Regions from separate parts of the Oceanobacillus kimchii X50 genome, predicted to be linked through region 1. Evidence: riboswitches for the same ligand, from Rfam matches in the RefSeq annotation. Region 1 holds a riboswitch; each other region holds the start of a gene.

The links. Region 1 has a riboswitch for preQ1 ahead of C794_RS02195 (QueT transporter family protein). Riboswitches for the same ligand answer to the same signal wherever they lie in the genome.
Region 2: it holds a riboswitch for preQ1, as region 1 does, so the genes downstream of both, C794_RS15125 (6-pyruvoyl trahydropterin synthase family protein) here and C794_RS02195 (QueT transporter family protein) in region 1, are expected to answer to the same signal.
Region 3: it holds a riboswitch for preQ1, as region 1 does, so the genes downstream of both, queF (preQ(1) synthase) here and C794_RS02195 (QueT transporter family protein) in region 1, are expected to answer to the same signal.

What each region holds. Positions count from the first base shown of each region.
Region 1 is NZ_CM001792.1:379,771-385,707, forward strand. Features, by position in the region: gene C794_RS02175 (NUDIX hydrolase) at 1-473, shown strand, start outside; gene metA (homoserine O-acetyltransferase MetA) at 901-1,812, shown strand; gene C794_RS02190 (DUF3891 family protein) at 1,833-2,624, opposite strand; gene C794_RS02195 (QueT transporter family protein) at 2,696-3,178, opposite strand; PreQ1 riboswitch class I at 3,187-3,231, opposite strand; gene C794_RS19620 (hypothetical protein) at 3,558-3,752, opposite strand; gene C794_RS02205 (VOC family protein) at 4,137-4,574, shown strand; gene C794_RS02210 (VOC family protein) at 4,797-5,657, shown strand; gene C794_RS02215 (calcium/sodium antiporter) at 5,729-5,937, shown strand, end outside.
Region 2 is NZ_CM001792.1:2,912,218-2,918,154, reverse strand. Features, by position in the region: gene hxlA (3-hexulose-6-phosphate synthase) at 1-361, opposite strand, end outside; gene hxlR (transcriptional activator HxlR) at 532-906, opposite strand; PreQ1 riboswitch class I at 1,134-1,181, shown strand; gene C794_RS15125 (6-pyruvoyl trahydropterin synthase family protein) at 1,375-1,812, shown strand; gene queE (7-carboxy-7-deazaguanine synthase QueE) at 1,809-2,531, shown strand; gene solA (N-methyl-L-tryptophan oxidase) at 2,585-3,712, opposite strand; gene C794_RS15110 (GntR family transcriptional regulator) at 4,022-5,110, opposite strand; gene C794_RS15105 (xylulokinase) at 5,425-5,937, shown strand, end outside.
Region 3 is NZ_CM001792.1:2,232,435-2,238,371, reverse strand. Features, by position in the region: gene C794_RS11720 (sugar kinase) at 1-142, opposite strand, end outside; gene C794_RS11715 (IclR family transcriptional regulator) at 161-907, opposite strand; gene C794_RS11710 (SDR family NAD(P)-dependent oxidoreductase) at 1,094-1,861, shown strand; PreQ1 riboswitch class I at 1,936-1,982, shown strand; gene queF (preQ(1) synthase) at 2,049-2,546, shown strand; gene C794_RS11700 (queuosine precursor transporter) at 2,596-3,231, shown strand; gene chvE (multiple monosaccharide ABC transporter substrate-binding protein) at 3,536-4,612, shown strand; gene mmsA (multiple monosaccharide ABC transporter ATP-binding protein) at 4,677-5,937, shown strand, end outside.

The sequences.
Region 1 (5,937 bases):
ATGATATAAATCGAAACAAAATAGGGAAAACACATCAAAGAGGAATAGAGATTCCCGAGGGGTGTTTTCATCTTGTGGTTCGTGCATGGGTAAAAAATGATAAGGATGAAGTTTTGTTATCAAAAAGGCATCCACATAAGCCTTTCGGAGGATTCTGGGAGAACACTGGAGGCTCAGCTATTCAAGGTGAAAATAGTCTCCAAGCAGTATTAAGAGAAGTATCGGAGGAAATAGGGTTGCAATTAATACCAGAAGATGGGAAGTTAATTCTTCAACAAACTAAAAATGTCTCGCATCAAGATATTTGGTTGTTTCGTTCGAATGTAGCTATTGATGAGCTATCTTTTCAAGAAGATGAAGTTGTCGATGCTATGTGGGTGGATAAAGGTAAATATTATGATATGCAAAATGAAGGTTTGATTGTTCCTACCATTTCAGTATTTTCGGCTTGGGAGGATAAACCATACATCTGAAGTTACAGAAAATGCTACTGTCCTAGTAGCATTTTTTTGTGCATGCATAGAGTTTATAAAAATTTGTGTACTGTGTATAACTAAATAACTTAAATAGCCATGTCCGGCGCATGCGCCTTTGTTCTATAAAATCGGTCCACTAGCCGACGACGAAAATATCCCGAGTTAATAGAATAAAGAGTGTGAGAAATATTCGAGGAGGAGCATACAGATGTTTATTTCAATAGATGTTTATAAAAGTTATGTAGATTATAAAATGGAGGACCTTCGTAAAACATCGGAACTCATCAAAAAAAGTAAAAAAAGTAAGTGAATGAAAGGGTAATTATCTGTATCTTTTAGATGAAATTTTCAAAATAGGGTTGAACTTTTCACGTGAGGCTTTACAATAAATATAACTTATTTGTAATTGTGGAGGGTACGAGAGATGCCGATTAAAATACCGATACACCTACCTGCAAAAGATATATTAGAAAAAGAGAATATTTTTGTGATGGATGAACAACGTGCGATTACGCAAGATATACGACCACTGAATATATTAATCCTCAATTTAATGCCTGAAAAGCAAAAGACAGAAACGCAATTATTGCGATTTCTAGGTAACACACCTCTGCAAGTTCATATTTCATTTTTACGAATGTCCTCGCATGAATCAAAGAATACGAGTAAGTATCATTTGGATACTTTTTATAAGAAGTTTAAAGAAATAAAATCCAAGAAGTTTGACGGGATGATTATTACAGGATCGCCTGTAGAGCATTTGCCATTTGAGGAGGTAGATTATTGGAAAGAATTACAGGAGATAATGAATTGGTCTAAAGATAATGTTACGTCAACATTGCATATTTGTTGGGGGGCACAGGCAGCTCTTTATCATCATTATGGTATTGATAAATATCATTTGCCACAAAAGTGTTTTGGTGTATATGAGCATAAGCTGCTTCATCCGCATGAACGTTTAGTGCGAGGGTTTGATGATTATTTCTTTGCACCACATTCTAGGTATACTGATGTATCTATAGATGAGATTGAAACACATCCAGATCTACAATTATTAGCAAAATCGGATGATGCTGGGGTATTCTTACTCGCTTCAAAAGATGGAAAGCACATTATGGCAACGGGGCATCTAGAATATAGTGCAGAGACTTTAGCAGAAGAATATCTTCGTGACCATCAAAGAGGTATTGATACGGCCATTCCAGAAAATTATTTTCCCGACGACAATCCGAAAAAGGATCCGAAATATCGTTGGAAAAGTCATTGTAGTCTACTATTTTCCAATTGGTTAAATTATTATGTTTATCAAGAAACTCCATATCAGTGGGGGGGATAGCACAGAAAAAGGCTTTCGAATTACTCGGAAGCCTTTTTAATATGACTTGGAGAAGAAATAAGTACGGGATGCTGTTCTAGAGTTGCTTGTTCATAGGCTTCTACAAGACCATGTTGTTGAATTTTTTGTCTGGATACTTGTTTATATTGAATAGAAATAGGAAAAGGTTTATCAAATGGAAAGTTATCCATAACAATGGTGTCTTCATTTTGCCAGTTTATTTGTAGCTGTTCATTGAGTACATGATGTAAAGTATGATTCGTTGGAATTCCTTTTTTGAAAAATGGATGTTGTTTTTCTCCGGTAGCACCAGGCTCGTTCATACAAGCAAATAATGAAAGATTATCTGAAATTTGGAGCAGTCCGTAATGAAATTCAAACAAACGTTTGTTGAAATTCGGAAGTGTCCCTATGATACGTTCTTGTCTTGTTTCTTCATGTTCAACAAAAGCTTGTGCTTCAAGAGAAGTATTATTAGCTAAAAATCTTTTGTAATGTTCACTACACAGTAATGCAGCGTATAAATCCACTTTTTCTACTTCATTAATTCCATACTTATATAATACGGTTTTAGGTACATTAGGGAAATCGGCAAATGTATAAGGTTGATTGGTGACATCATTCCAAAATGGTTGGCGATCAAATTCTTTCCACCCCAAATCATGTTGGTAAGCAGCATAAAGAACAGAATCTCTCCATTCTTCACCTTGAAAGTGATCCAAATTCCAATTATCGAGTATATCTCCTGATATTTGAGCATGATCATCTTGTGTTATTAATATCAATTCATCTTCTCTTTCTCTAACAATCATTTTGTCCCATCCTCTCTTAAATGGTAGACTTTCAAAAAAGAACCTTAGACTTGTCTAAGGTTCTTTTTACTTTATATGAGCTTATCAAAACGTAGTCGCTTGTGCAAAGCAAAGAATAATGGAATACCGATTAATAGTACACCAAATTCTCCAATTGCAGTTGTTAACCAAGTAAACCAGAAAGGAAGTTCTAGTGCAAGGTTCAATGCAAACGCAATGATAAACATATTAAACGTAAATACAATCGTATTTAGAAATAAGAGCGTTAATTTGTCCTTAATATATTTAGATAAGATAATAATAATTCCTAGTGAAATAACAGAGTGAGCAACCCCGAATACGAGGTCATACCAACCAAGTGGTGAATTAAGATTAACGATAAACACTCCAATTACAATTCCAAAGAAATAACGCTTATCAAATACGACTAAATGATTAAACATTTCTGAAATGCGAAATTGTATATTTGTAAAACCGAATGGTGCAATAGCTATAGAGACAACGACATATAAAGCCGCTATTAAGCCATTAATTACTAACGTTTTTACGTTCATATTTAATTGTCCTCCTAGTTTTTTTGCGTGGGATGGTTACGAACCACGTTAAACCTAAATTATGATAACAGTGTTTATCTAGATTTGTAAATAGTATTGTGTAAAATTTGTGTAAAAAGCATTCATAGATTCTCAAAAAACTAATTGCATTGTTTATTACTTTTTGTCCCTTACTAAATTTATAATAGTTGGACAAATATCTATATGAGGAGGGTTGATAAGTTATAGTAATATTTTTGCTAACATAATGTTTTCCCTACTAATTATGTTTTTTTTCGTACATGTATAATCTACATTTTTCTCGTAATTAACGATGAAAACTCTACTAAATCTCCATTAAAAAGAAGCGTGTTTAGGAACACGCTTTTTTAACTTCTTTTTATTTTTCTTTTATACTATAAATAACGTAGGCAATGATTCCGCTGGCAAAACCTAGTATAATTCCTATAGTTATTGACAAGAGTAAGTTTAATTGAAAGACAATGCCTAAAATGATACCGATAATACAACCTAATACCATACATAAAGGCATCACAATAGTCATGAGGTTATTAGCATTTTTTGAATTATCCATATCAAAACTCCTTAAAGCAAACTTCAAATAGTAACTTTTTCAATTATTCATAAAATTCTAATATAAATTTACGTCTTAGACAACCATTAATACAATAGTTGTAATGAACTATATTTGACAAAATTTCATTTAATTACTTATAATCGGTCAAAATGCATATAATCATTATAATTTAGTAAATAATATTTCTAACGGATTGTTAAGTATAGTAAAATTAATTTGATATTTAATAAAGTAGAAGTAGGAAAACTAGCTTCTACGATTTTTTCACGATTCTGTACTTTTGGTTGAGATAGGTTAGGCAATAGTAACTTGTAACTTTTTTTAAAGAAAGTGTGCTTTCTTACCCCTCTCTACGATAAAAAAATAAAAGGAGTGATAAAAATGACTGGAGTAGAAATTGATTTAGTAGTATCAGATAGCTTAAAAGCATTGGAGTATTACGAGAAGATATTTGATATTGAGCGAGTCGAGGTTTCAAAATTCTCGAAGGGTGAGAACGAGGTTATTTTCAGTCTCTATGGAGTACGTTTTCATATGCTGGATGAAAATCCAAAATTTGAATTAATAGCTCCAAGCCAAGATGATCCTAAAACAATATGGTTTAATGTATTAGTTCCTGACATTAATGACACATACACTAAGGCGATGGAACTGGGATGTGTTGAAGTACAAGCCGTGACAGACCTTCCTGACTACGGCGTTTCGAATGCTATGTTTATTGACCCTTTTGGATATTTATGGATGTTACATCAAGTATACAAAGAAGTATCACATGAAGAACGTTTAAAACTTTGGGAAGAAAAAAGAGATAGTATGTAAAAGAGTTTGTTTAAGGTGCTACTTTAACTTTTAAACATGAATGATATTGAATAGAAAACAGACTTTTTAAATGAAGGTCTGTTTTTATTTTACTGCAAATTATTTATCCCACAGGTAACAATAGATGGTAAGCTGGACAATATTGACCAGGTTCAATTATAAAGATATAATTAATTACATAAAGTAAGTTACTATTTAAACATAATAAAAGAGGGAATAAATATGGAAAATAAATTTTTTGAAACACCAACAATGTATATCCAAGACGTTACACTTCAAGTAAGTGATTTAGAAAGATCGATTTTATTTTATGAAGAGGTACTTGGGTTACATGTATTAAGAAAAGAGAATAATCAAGTAAAACTCAGCGCCAATGGTCAAGATGTAATCCTAACCTTGGAGCAACCAACGAACGTAATCTCAAAACAACGAAGAACCACAGGCTTATATCATGTGGCTATATTACTTCCAACCAAGGAAGACCTAGGAGCTTTTTTACGTCATTTTATGCAATTGGATATTTCAAATCAGGTGAAAATTGGAGCTTCTGATCATATTGTAAGCGAAGCGATATATATTTCAGATCCAGATGGAAATGGCTTAGAGATTGCAAGGGACCGTCCTTCCTCTGAATGGTCATGGAATGTAGATAATCAAGTCACCATGAGCACAGAACCCCTTGATGCGCATGGTTTATTAGAAGCTGCTATTCAACATAAATGGAATAGTGCTCCAGAGAATACCATTGTTGGGCATCTTCATTTACATGTGGACGATTTATCAAAAGCTAAGGAATTTTACACAGAGGGTCTAGGGTTTCAAATTGTCACAAGATACCCAGGTGCATTGTTTTTATCCGATGGGGGCTATCACCATCACTTAGCGGTTAATATCTGGAATGGAGAAGGTGCACCTAGCCCGCAAAAAAATGAAGTCGGGATAAAATATTATACGTTGCGTTATCCTTCTGAAGATAAAAAACAAGCTGCTATTCACCGATTAACTCGTTTAGGATATAAGGCAGAGGATGATATCGTCATAGATTCAGCAGGGAATATGATTTTATTAAGTAGTAAACAATAGAAATGGACGCAGTAACCATTAGAAGATAGAATGGATACAAGTTACTTTTTATAATCGAAAGGGTGGAAAACGTGGAGTATGTTTGGTTGGTAGTAGGATTTGCATTGTTAGTAAAAGGAGCGGACTGGTTTGTTGATGGTTCATCTAATATTGCAAAACTACTCCGGGTACCACCGATATTAATTGGGTTAACGATTGTTGCATTAGGAACGAGCTCACCCGAAGCTACTGTTAGTATTATTGCGGCATTACAAGGAACTGCAGATGTATCCATTGGTAA
Region 2 (5,937 bases), 1.3 Mb from region 1:
TTGCACGTGTTTCAATATCTTTTACGGCAATCATATCGACAAGGATCTTTTTGTTATGTTTTTTTGCTTCTTCCACGGCTCCTTTGATCGATTGATCTTCGGCTGTACCAAGAATTGTAATAATATCAGCTCCTGCTTGAGAAGCTTGACTTACTTCATATCCAGCTGCATCCATAATTTTGAGATCAGCTAATACCGTTAAGTTCGGGAAAGCAGCCTTCATTTCTTTTACTGCTTTAAGTCCTTCATTAATAACGACGGGTGTGCCAATTTCTACGATGTCAATATATGATTCAACTTCCTTTACTAATTCGATTGCTTCTGGAATGTTGACAAGATCTAATGCTAGTTGTAATTTCATATTGAACTCTTCCTTTCTTTGGTTAACTTTAAAGTATGATGTCCATTATAAGTTCTAACTATCATGAACGGAAGTACGCACTTTTAACTCATATAGTGACAAAAAGTATACTGTAAAAATCAGGATTATTTGTTGCAAATAAAAAACCATATACATTTGTACATGGTTGATTATGTGTTATTCGTTGAATTTTCTTTAGAACGATCTAGATGGTCTTCTAAAAAATCTTTGTAATCTTTACCCCAATCATACATTGCTTCTAATATCGGCATTAATGTTTCTCCTCGTTCCGTCAGCGAATATTCTACTTTCGGAGGTACGACGGGATAAACTTCACGATGAACAATAAAGTCAGATTCTAATTCTCGAAGCTGATTTACGAGCATACGCTGGGTAATATTAGGCATGAGTGATTTCAACTCGTTAAATCGCTTCGTACCTTCTTTTCCTAAATACCAAAGAATTAGCATTTTCCACTTACCGCCAATTACTGCTAATGTTAATTCTTTTTCACAGTTGAAATCTCTATTGCAAACATGTCCCATGCTTTTTCTCCTTTCAAAATAACGATAGCTATCTGAACGATTGTAAAAAATTATATCGTTTATATTTGTGTGCATCAAATAAGAGGAATTATTTAAATGTTCATAAAATAAAATATTCAAAGTATAGAACATTGGTAAAACTATTAAAATCAAAGTAAACTTACCTATATTTTCAAGCGGAAATATGTTAATCTAACGTTGTGAATTAAATAGAACACTGCAGTATTGTAGGAGAGGTTCGCGATTTAAATCCCTCTATAAAAAACTAAGGAGATAAACAACACGCTTCTTTGTGTTGTTTTTTTTGATTGTATGGACTGTGAAAGTAAAACGGTCACTCATCAGCAAACATTATTTTCTTCTTCTTTTTTATATGGGATGGATTCATATTTGAGGAAAAGAGAGGAGAAATAATATGTTTAAAAAGCCGAAAGTTTCTATTGTTCAACAAATAAGGGGGAGATTGAAATGATGCAACAAATATATCCTGTTATCCCCCATTCGTATGCTTATGAACTTAATAAGGATTTTCATTTTTCAGCAGCTCATTATATTCCACAAGATCAAGCAGGTAAGTGTCAACAAATGCATGGACACACGTATTTTACAAATATAACAGTTGTTGGAGATGAACTCGATGAAACTGGATTTTTAGTAAATTTTAAACAGATTAAGGATTTGATTCATAAACGCTTTGATCATGGAGTAATCAATCATGATTCTGCTTTTTCAGATGAACAAGCAATTGACTTTCCAACCACAGAAGTAGTCTCTCGTAAAATTTATGAAATCATTCAGGATTATTTAGATGGTTTGCAAAATAAACCGAAATGTATACAGGTTTATTTACGAGAAACTCCTACTAGTTACTGTATCTATCGTCCGAGAGGGGAGAAATCAACATGAAGATTCCTGTTTTAGAAATATTCGGTCCTACTATTCAAGGGGAAGGTATGGTCATTGGCAGAAAAACGATGTTTGTGCGTACTGCAGGCTGTGATTATTCCTGTTCTTGGTGTGATTCTAAATTTACATGGGATGGATCGGAAAAAGACTCGATTCAAATGTTGGAACCAGCAGAAATTTTTGATTCTTTAAAAGAAGTAGGAGGCAACAAATTTGGCCACGTAACGATTTCAGGTGGAAACCCTGGATTATTGAAGCAAATAGATAGTTTGGTCGATTTATTGCATCAACACCAAATAGAAGTCGCTCTGGAAACACAGGGAAGTAGATGGCAAAATTGGTTTACAAAAATAGATGATCTAACATTATCTCCTAAGCCACCAAGTTCAGGAATGAAAATTAATTTTACTACGCTTGATTACATTATTGAGAGATTACATAAGGAACAAGATGGACATTTTAGTTTGAAAGTCGTTATTTTTGATGAAGAGGATTTGGCCTACGCAGAACAAATACATGAAAGATATCCATCTGTTACATTATTTCTACAGGTAGGAAATGATAATCTAGAAGCGAATGAGAATGAAAGCTTATTATCTGATCTATTGGAGAAATATGAGAAATTGATCGATCGTGTGATGGAAAATAAGTTACTTAAGGATGTTCGAGTATTACCACAATTACACACTTATTTGTGGGGGAACAAGCGGGGGGTTTAATCCTATATTAAAAAACAAGGAACCGATGTTGCCAGCGTTCCTTGTTTTTAAATTCATGCGAATCTATTTAAAGAAAAATGGGATATATCCAAACTAGTTTTTCCTCGAATGGCTAATTGACTCAATAATTCTCCTACGCCGCTGCTAAATTTGAATCCGTGACCAGAGAACCCACAAGCGACTAGTACATGTTGATAGTTTGGAAGTCGATCTATGATGAAATTGCCATCTGGTGTATTCGTATAAGTGCATACTTTTCCTTGTCTATGCTGTAATTCAGGAGACATATATCGATGAACAAATTGGCTGACATCTTGTTCGTCTTCGGAATATGTACCAAATTTTTTCAAAGGTTCATCTGCCTTCACAGGTTGGCCACCATCATGTCTGCCAACTTTTATACCAGCTTTATCAATACTCGGGAAGCCGTAATATGTTTCGTTTCCATTATCAAAGGACCAAGCAGGAAAGATATCAGAATGATAAATAGATTCGGCTGCTGAGAACCACGAGAACGTTTTACGTATTGGAAATAACGGAAGCTGATAGCCAAGTAAGGATAGGATTTGATTCGTTCCTTTCCCAGCAGTTATGATAAGCTGTTTTGCTTTAATCGTATTACTAGATGAATGAATTGTGATGCGTTGATTCGTTACATCCAAACGGTGAATACATGTATTTGTATAAATTGTAGCGCCAAGTGCTGTAGCAAGTTCTCGATAAGTCTGAAGGGCATTTTCACTCATTAACACTCCAGAATTAATTTCATAAACCCCCATTAAATGATTTGGTAAGTGATATCCTGGCCATCTATTATTTATTTGCTCTGCTGATAGAATCTCAGTTTGTAAATTATATTGACGAGCAGATTGTATCACATTATGTAAAAATACAGAATTCTCCGGTCCTATATTTAATACACCTGTTTGGTGGAACACATCTTGATTAAACGTTTGATTAAGGTCGTTCCACAATTCTTGCGACCTCAATGCCAAAGGTACATATGCTGCGCCCTCACCATATGCATGTCGTATAATACGGGTTTCTCCATGATGAGAACCTTCTGTATGAGGTGGATCATTCGAGTCAATAAGTGCTACCGTTTTTCCAGCTTTTGAAAGATAGTATCCTGCTGATAATCCCATTGATCCTGCTCCAATAATTGCAATGTCATAAATCAAGATTAACCCATCTCCTTTACTATGTGTACGAACATTTTAATGGATGTTGGTTTAGGATTCAATTTAAGAATTTGAATGTATTCTAAATATGCGAAAAATGTTTGATTTTATAAATAAAACGGCAATAAAAAGTAACTGACTTGAAGAATAACTGAATTACTTAGTGCATAGAATATTTCGTAATAAGAAATTATATTTGAAATACGAATGTTACTCTTTTTAATCTCCATTGCTAACGGATAATTTTTTTGCAGGAATAACATTCAATGGAGGAAGAACGAATCTCCACTCATTGAAGGAAGCTTTACTTTAATCTATTTCTTTTATAGTTTCCCCTTTAATTAAATCTGGTTGATAATAATGCTCTTTAGGTAAGTCTTTCTTTCCTTGTAATTTCCTAATAACCCAGTCTGCTGCATCATTTCCCATTTGTTCTTGGGGGTGCGTCAAGGTTGTAAGTTTGATATTCGCATTTTGAGCAATATATGAATTGTCCTGTCCAATAATAGATAATTCCTCTGGGATGGATATCCCGAGCTGTTTACATAAATTGGCAACAACTAAACCAACCTCATCGTTATAGCATACAATTGCAGTTAAAAAATCTCTATTCTCACTAATAAAATCTTTTAAGTCATTAGATAAGTTTGCTTTTGTTTCTGTATTGTAAGAGAACACATTTTCAGGTTGAAAACGCAATTTTGTTTCTCCAAGAGCTTTAATATACCCTTTCATCCGGTACTTTCCTTGTAAATCATCCTCTTTTGAAATAAGACCAATCTGTCTATGTCCTTTTGAAATCAACTCTTTGGTTGCGAGATAACTGGATTGTACATCATCTAAACGTAAAAATGGTACATCCAATTCTTCATAATAAGCATTAATCATAACGAAAGGAATATCTTGCTCCATAAGTAATAAATAATAGGATATATTTGGGTTATATAAATTACTCTTCGTTGGTTCAACAATTAAGCCATCTACTCCATAAGATAGCATCATCTCTAATGCTTTTTTTTCTTGTTCTACATCATTGTTTGTACTAGCTAATAGTAAAGAATAATTATCTTCATTTAGTCTACGTTCAATGCCTCGAATAATCGATGGAAAAATATAATCAGAGATGTAAGTCGTAATTACACCAATTGTTTTTTTGTTACTAGTATTTCCGCTAAGTTTAGATTGATAAAGGTTGCTTACATAAGTGCCGGATCCTTTTTCACTTCGTAAAAACCCTTCATTAGACAATTCTAGAATAGCTTTACGGACAGTGTGACGACTTACATTATACCTATGTTGCAAGGCGGATTCTGTAGGAATTTTTTCTAATACATTGTATTCTCCTGAAATAATTTTACTTTTCATATCGTCTATGATGACTTGATACTTAGGTTTCATGAATAACACTTCCTTTTTGTTCGTGCCTGAACGTCCTGTTGAGATACTTGTATGTACATATTTTGACATAGTTTCGAAGTGTTGAAAAGAAGATAGCTGTTTCTAGATATCAAATGAAGGTTTAGAGAATTAATTTTTTCTAGAAATAGAAAGCTGAATAAATAACTTGTTCGTATATATTTATTTGTGTTTGACAAATGTACGCACAAGTTTTAAACTGTACTTAATCAGAGTGAATAAATACCACGAATTAAAAAGAAAGCGCATAATTTTTCATATTAATTTATGAAGACGCTATCAGAGGGGAGATTAACTTGGAGAAAAATCAAGCACAAATCAAAGAGTTGATTGCTAAGGGTGAAACGTCACTTGGTATCGAATTTGGTTCTACTCGAATAAAAGCAGTTTTAATAGATAATGAATTTGGAACAGTAGCTTCTGGTAGTTTTGAATGGGAAAATGATTTAGAAAATGGTTTTTGGACGTACAACTTAGTTGATATAGTAACAGGACTACAGACAGCTTATAGTGAAATGAAACAAAATGTAGAGCGAGATTATGGCATTACTATCCGTACGATAGGTTCTGTTGGAGTGTCTGCAATGATGCATGGATACATGGCCTTCGATAAAACTGGAGAGCTATTAGTGCCTTTCAGGACATGGCGCAATTCAACAACAACTGTTGCAGCAGAAGAACTAACGGATTTATTCCATTTCAATATTCCAGAAAGATGGAGTATTGCTCATCTTTATCAAGCGATATTAAATGAGGAAAAACATCTCCCTCGTATTGACTTAATTACAACTTTATCCGGTTTTATTCAT
Region 3 (5,937 bases), 1.9 Mb from region 1:
TATGGCCCAGTCTACTTAATCCGATTAATGTATTGGTTTCTGTACCAGCTACACGTGGTTCAAAGGAGGATGTCTGTCTAATAAGTCCATTCCTATTTGGGGTTAGTGATATCATTGTTTCTCCGATTCCAATAACATCCAATTTTCCGTACTCCTTTCTTTATACATATCCCATCCCATTAGAAATAAGTTGGGCTGTTTTTTTAAGATTTGTAATAGTAGATTCTTTTTGCTTTATCATTCTATCTTTTGGTCCTGCAACACTTATAGCTGCTAAAAGCTGTCTCTGACTATCGAATATTGGAGCAGCTAAACAGTACAAGCCATCTTCATTTTCTTCATCATCAACGCTATATCCTTGTTTTTGAAACAATTGCAGTTGATCTTCTAATTGAGTTCTATCAGTAATTGTATTTGCAGTGATTTTCTTTAAGGTAATGCGATTTAATAATTCATTTTTTTCCCTTTCAGGCATAAAAGATAAGAACGTCTTACCAAGTCCAGTACAATATATTGGCTTTTTATATCCAGGTTGTGCAGTCGTGCGTATTGATCTGTCAGCATCCATTTTTGCAATATATACTAGCTCATCTTTAGATAACATTGCCATAAACACAGTCTCTTTAACCGCTTTCATAAGATTGGTTAAATAAGGTTTTGCTACCGTATGTATATTTAATGATTCTAAAGCACTTGTTCCTAATGGTATTAACTTTTCACCTAAATAATATAGTTTCATACCATCTTGTCGAACGTATCCTTCGTTATGTAATGTTTTTAAAAGGTTAAACGTACTACTTTGTGGCAATTCTAACTTGTCGCCAATATTTTTAATTGATAACCCATCTGTATATCTTGCTAATAAGTCTAGAATGTCTAATGCGCGTTTGGCAGATTTTACAGACATACTATCACCTCCTTTAATTCACATATATGAATCTTCATCACATATGTAATTTTGTTGAATATACCATACTTTATTTAACTAGTAAAGAATATTTTTAATTAATATAAATTGGATACTTAATAAGCATATTGTATTCGAATTAGTTAAAACTATAATAAAATCTAGTTTGTTAAAGGAGTTAAAGATATGTTCAAAGATAAAGTTGTATTAATTACCGGAGGTGCCGGAGGGATAGGTTTAGAGGTGGCAAAAGCATATGCTCGTGAAGGAGCAAAATTGGCACTAGTAGATCTTAAAAATGAAGCATTAGAGAAGGCTGCTAATGAAATTGATACTCAAGAAATTCTATTAATTACAGCAAATGTTGGAAAAGAAGAAGATGTACAAAATTATGTGGATATAACAAAAGAAAAATATGGAATGATAGACATATTTATTAATAATGCAGGAATCAATGGTCAATTTAATAACATCACAGAACAAACAAAAGAGAATTTTAGTAATGTATTTGACGTTAATGTTATGGGTGTATTTTTTGGAATGAAGTATGTACTACAAGTAATGAAAGAACAAAAATCTGGTGTAGTTATTAACACTGCGTCTAATGGTGGATTATTAGGAGCTCCTGGTATGAGTGCATATGTTGCTTCTAAACATGCTGTAATTGGATTAAATAAAACAGCGGCACTAGAAATGGCGGAGCATGGTGTGCGCGTCAATGCGGTTGCACCTTCAGGAGTTAACACAGAAATGATGCGAAGTATTGAGAAGAATGCAATGGGTGATAAGGCAGAAGAAGCTAGAGCTCAATTCGAAGCATCTGTACCGATGAATCGTTATGCGACAGCTGAGGAGATAGCGAACCTTATGTTATTCTTATCTTCAGATAAAGCTTCATTTATTAGTGGTTCCTATTATCGAATCGATGGTGGTCAAGGGGCGACATCCGTATAAGTAAGATGAAAATATTAAGATTGACATAAACACTAATAATACTTATAATCATTGTTTGTACACCAAACATAATTTTGGTAGAGGTTCTTAGCTTCAACCCTCTATAAAAAACTAAGGACAAACAATGATTATTCAAGTCATGTTCCTTAGGGGCATGGCTTTTTTTATGGAAAAGGAGGTAATAATTATGGCAGGTAGAGATGAAAATGAACTTCAGGATGTTCAGTTATTAGGAAGTCAAGGAACTACATATGATTTTAATTATACACCGGAAGTGTTAGAGGTTTTTGAGAACAAACATCCACTACGTGACTACTTTGTTAAATTTAATTGTCCAGAATTCACTACGTTATGTCCAAAAACAAATCAGCCTGATTTTGGAACGATTTATATTAGTTATATTCCAGATATTAAAATGGTAGAGAGTAAATCATTGAAATTGTATTTGTTTAGTTTTAGGAATCACGGGGATTTCCATGAGGACTGTATAAATATTATTATGAATGATTTGATTGATCTAATGAATCCAAGATACATAGAGGTTCGAGGGAAATTTACTCCACGTGGTGGTATTTCTATTGATCCATATTGTAATTATGGTAGACCAGGAACAAAATTTGAGAAAATGGCGGACCAACGACTTATCCAACATGATATGTATCCAGAAAATATAGATAATCGATAGAGGGGAAAAGTAAGATCCTCTAACCTAATATAAAGGGGAAGAGGACAGGATGTATATTCATTTTAGTGCAATCTTTGTAGGTTTGTTATTGCTATCAAATATTCTTTCAGTAAAGTTATTTGAAATGGGAAGTTTTATACTTCCAAGTGCTGCTATCGTTTATGTTATTACATACTTAATGACAGATGTTATTGGTGAGGTTTATGGTAAGGCTGCAGCAAGAAAAACGGTGCTAGCTGGGTTTCTGACACAAATAATTGCTATGGTATTTATCTACATTTCTATACAATTACCACCGGCTCCAGATTTTCATGCACAAGCCGAATTTGAACAAATCTTAGGTGGAAGCTTTCGACTTATATTTGCTAGCTTAACTTCTTATGTAATAAGTCAAAATTTAAGTGTGTCTATATTTCATTGGTTTAAACATAAGCATGGTAAGAAAAAATTATGGTTACGAAATAATTTAGCAACAATGTCAAGTCAATTCATAGACACTGTATTATTTATTACGATTGCATTTTTGGGGATAGTACCCACAAACGTACTGCTAGGTATGATCGTTTCGCAATATATTTGGAAATGTCTAGTCGCATTATTGGATACTCCATTTGCTTATATTTTGGTTAAATGGACTAGAAAATACGAGGGCAACAGTCCAGACCATGTGATAAAGCCTTCTTAATTTACTTCAAGTCATGTATTCATAGCTTGTATTTTCATATACCTTAATTGATATTCATATAAAACAGAGAAGAGTAAAAAAGAGCCAATTCTTATGAATTGGCTCTTTTTTACTAATTTTGTGAATTTACTTAAGATATTTTGAATATCCTATAATAAATGTACGTACAAGAGATAAATAATTATTTCTTATACGAACGTTATTATTACTATCGCACAAAATAGATTGAATATGCTTTTTACATGAGTGTGGTATGTCTGTGTTTACTTATTTGTTTGCGATAGAAAAAAGAAAGGGGATCAAAATGAAAAGGTTTATATTTTTGATGTGTGCTTTTTTAGTTAGTGTCTTATTGGTCGGGTGTAGCGAAGATTCGAGTGGTGCAAGTGATTCAAAAACGGTTGGAATCGCAATGCCAACTAAGTCTTCGGAGAGATGGGTGTACGATGGGGACAATATGAAAGCAGAATTTGAAGAGTTAGGTTATGAAGTTGATCTTCAATATGCCGAAGACGTAGTAGAGAATCAAGTATCTCAGATTGAAAATATGATTACAAAAGGTGTAGATATTTTAGTAATCGCTTCCATTGATGGAGAAGCTATCACTGATGTATTAACACAGGCAGAAAACATGGATATCCCTGTTATTGCTTATGATCGATTAATTATGAATAGTGATCATGTTAGTTACTATGCAACATTTGATAACTTTCAAGTAGGAGTATTACAAGCTCAATATATAGAAGAATCTCTCGGTTTAGCAGATGGGGAAGGGCCGTTTAACATTGAATTATTTGCAGGTTCACCTGATGACAATAATGCATACTTTTTTTGGGATGGTGCATTGTCGATATTGCAACCGTATATAGACAATGGTCAATTAGTAGTTCAAAGTGGTCAGACAGATTTTGAACAAGGTGCTACTCTAAGATGGGATGGATCAAAGGCGCAAGAACGAATGGATAACTTATTGAGTGCTAATTATTCCAGTGAAAAAGTTGATGTAGTACTTTCGCCATTCGATGGAATTAGTAGAGGAGTTATTTCATCGTTAAAAGCAGTAGGGTATGGGAGTGGTGATAAACCAATGCCTATAGTTACTGGACAAGATGCTGAGTTAGCTTCCGTTAAATCAATCATTGCAGGAGAGCAGACACAAACTGTATTCAAAGATACCAGAGAATTGGCAAAGAAAGCAGTTGAAATGGCAGATTCTGTTTTAAGTGATGAGGAGCCTGAAATTAATGATACAGAAACTTATGATAATGGCAATAAAGTAGTTCCTTCTTATCTTCTCGAACCCATTTCTGTGGATATAGATAATTATGAACAGGAATTAATAGAGACTGAATATTATTCTGAAGATGAAGTAAGTAATTAATCTAAAAAGATGATTTAGCGTATTTTCATGCTAAATCATCTTTTTGTAAGGATGTGTGTACATGTTGGATAATTATATATTGGAAATGAGAGGTATTGAGAAAACTTTCCCAGGTGTGAAGGCGCTTAATAATGTAAATCTAAAGGTAGAGTCAGGAGAGATTCATGCATTAATTGGAGAAAATGGAGCCGGAAAGTCCACATTAATGAAGGTGCTAAGTGGTGTGCATCCATATGGAAGTTATGGAGGAGATATTGTATTTCAAAATACTAAATGTGAATTTAAAAATATTAACCAAAGCGAAGCATTAGGGATTGTTATTATACATCAAGAGCTTGCTTTAATTCCTGAGCTTTCTATTGCAGAGAATATATTTTTAGGAAATGAACGAAGTAACAAAGGAATCATTAATTGGAATGAGACTATATTAAAAACAAGGAAACTCCTATCTAAAGTTGGACTGAGAATCAATCCGGAAGAAAAAATTAAAAATATAGGAGTAGGTCAACAACAATTAGTAGAAATTGCAAAAGCGTTATCAAAGGAAGTTAAATTACTTATTTTAGACGAACCAACTGCGGCCTTAAATGAAGAAGATAGTGAGAATCTACTAAACTTACTACTAGATTTTAAAAGACAAGGTATGACTTCAATTATGATATCTCATAAATTAAAAGAGTTATTGAAAATATCGGATAGCATAACTGTTTTACGAGATGGAGAAACCATTCAATCCTATAAGCACAAGGAGCAAAAAGTTAGTCAAACACAAATTATAAAAGACATGGTAGGAAGAAACTTAGAAAATTTGTTTCCAGATCGCACTTACAACATTAAGGATGATGTTGTTTTCGAAATTAAAAATTGGTCGATCAATCACCCCATAGACGTTGATAAGCAAATTTTAAATAATGTGAACTTATATGTGAAACGAGGAGAAATTGTTGGGATCGCAGGTCTTATGGGTGCAGGGCGGACAGAATTAGCAATGAGTGTATTCGGTAAATCCTACGGAAGGAACATCACCGGTCAACTTTTCAAAGATGGAAAAGAAGTTGTTTTTAATAATGTTACTGAAGCTGTTAAAAGTGGTGTAGCTTATGTATCTGAGGACCGAAAAGAATATGGATTGATATTGATTGATAACGTGAAGAACAATGTAACGTTAGCTAATCTACAGGAGCTCGCTAATTACTCAGTAATTGATAATCAAAAGGAGATTATTGAAGCAGAAAAACTTAAATTACAAATTAATATTAAGACTCCTACAATTGAACAAAAAGTCTTCAATTTGAGTGGTGGAAATCAACAAAAAGTTGTATTAG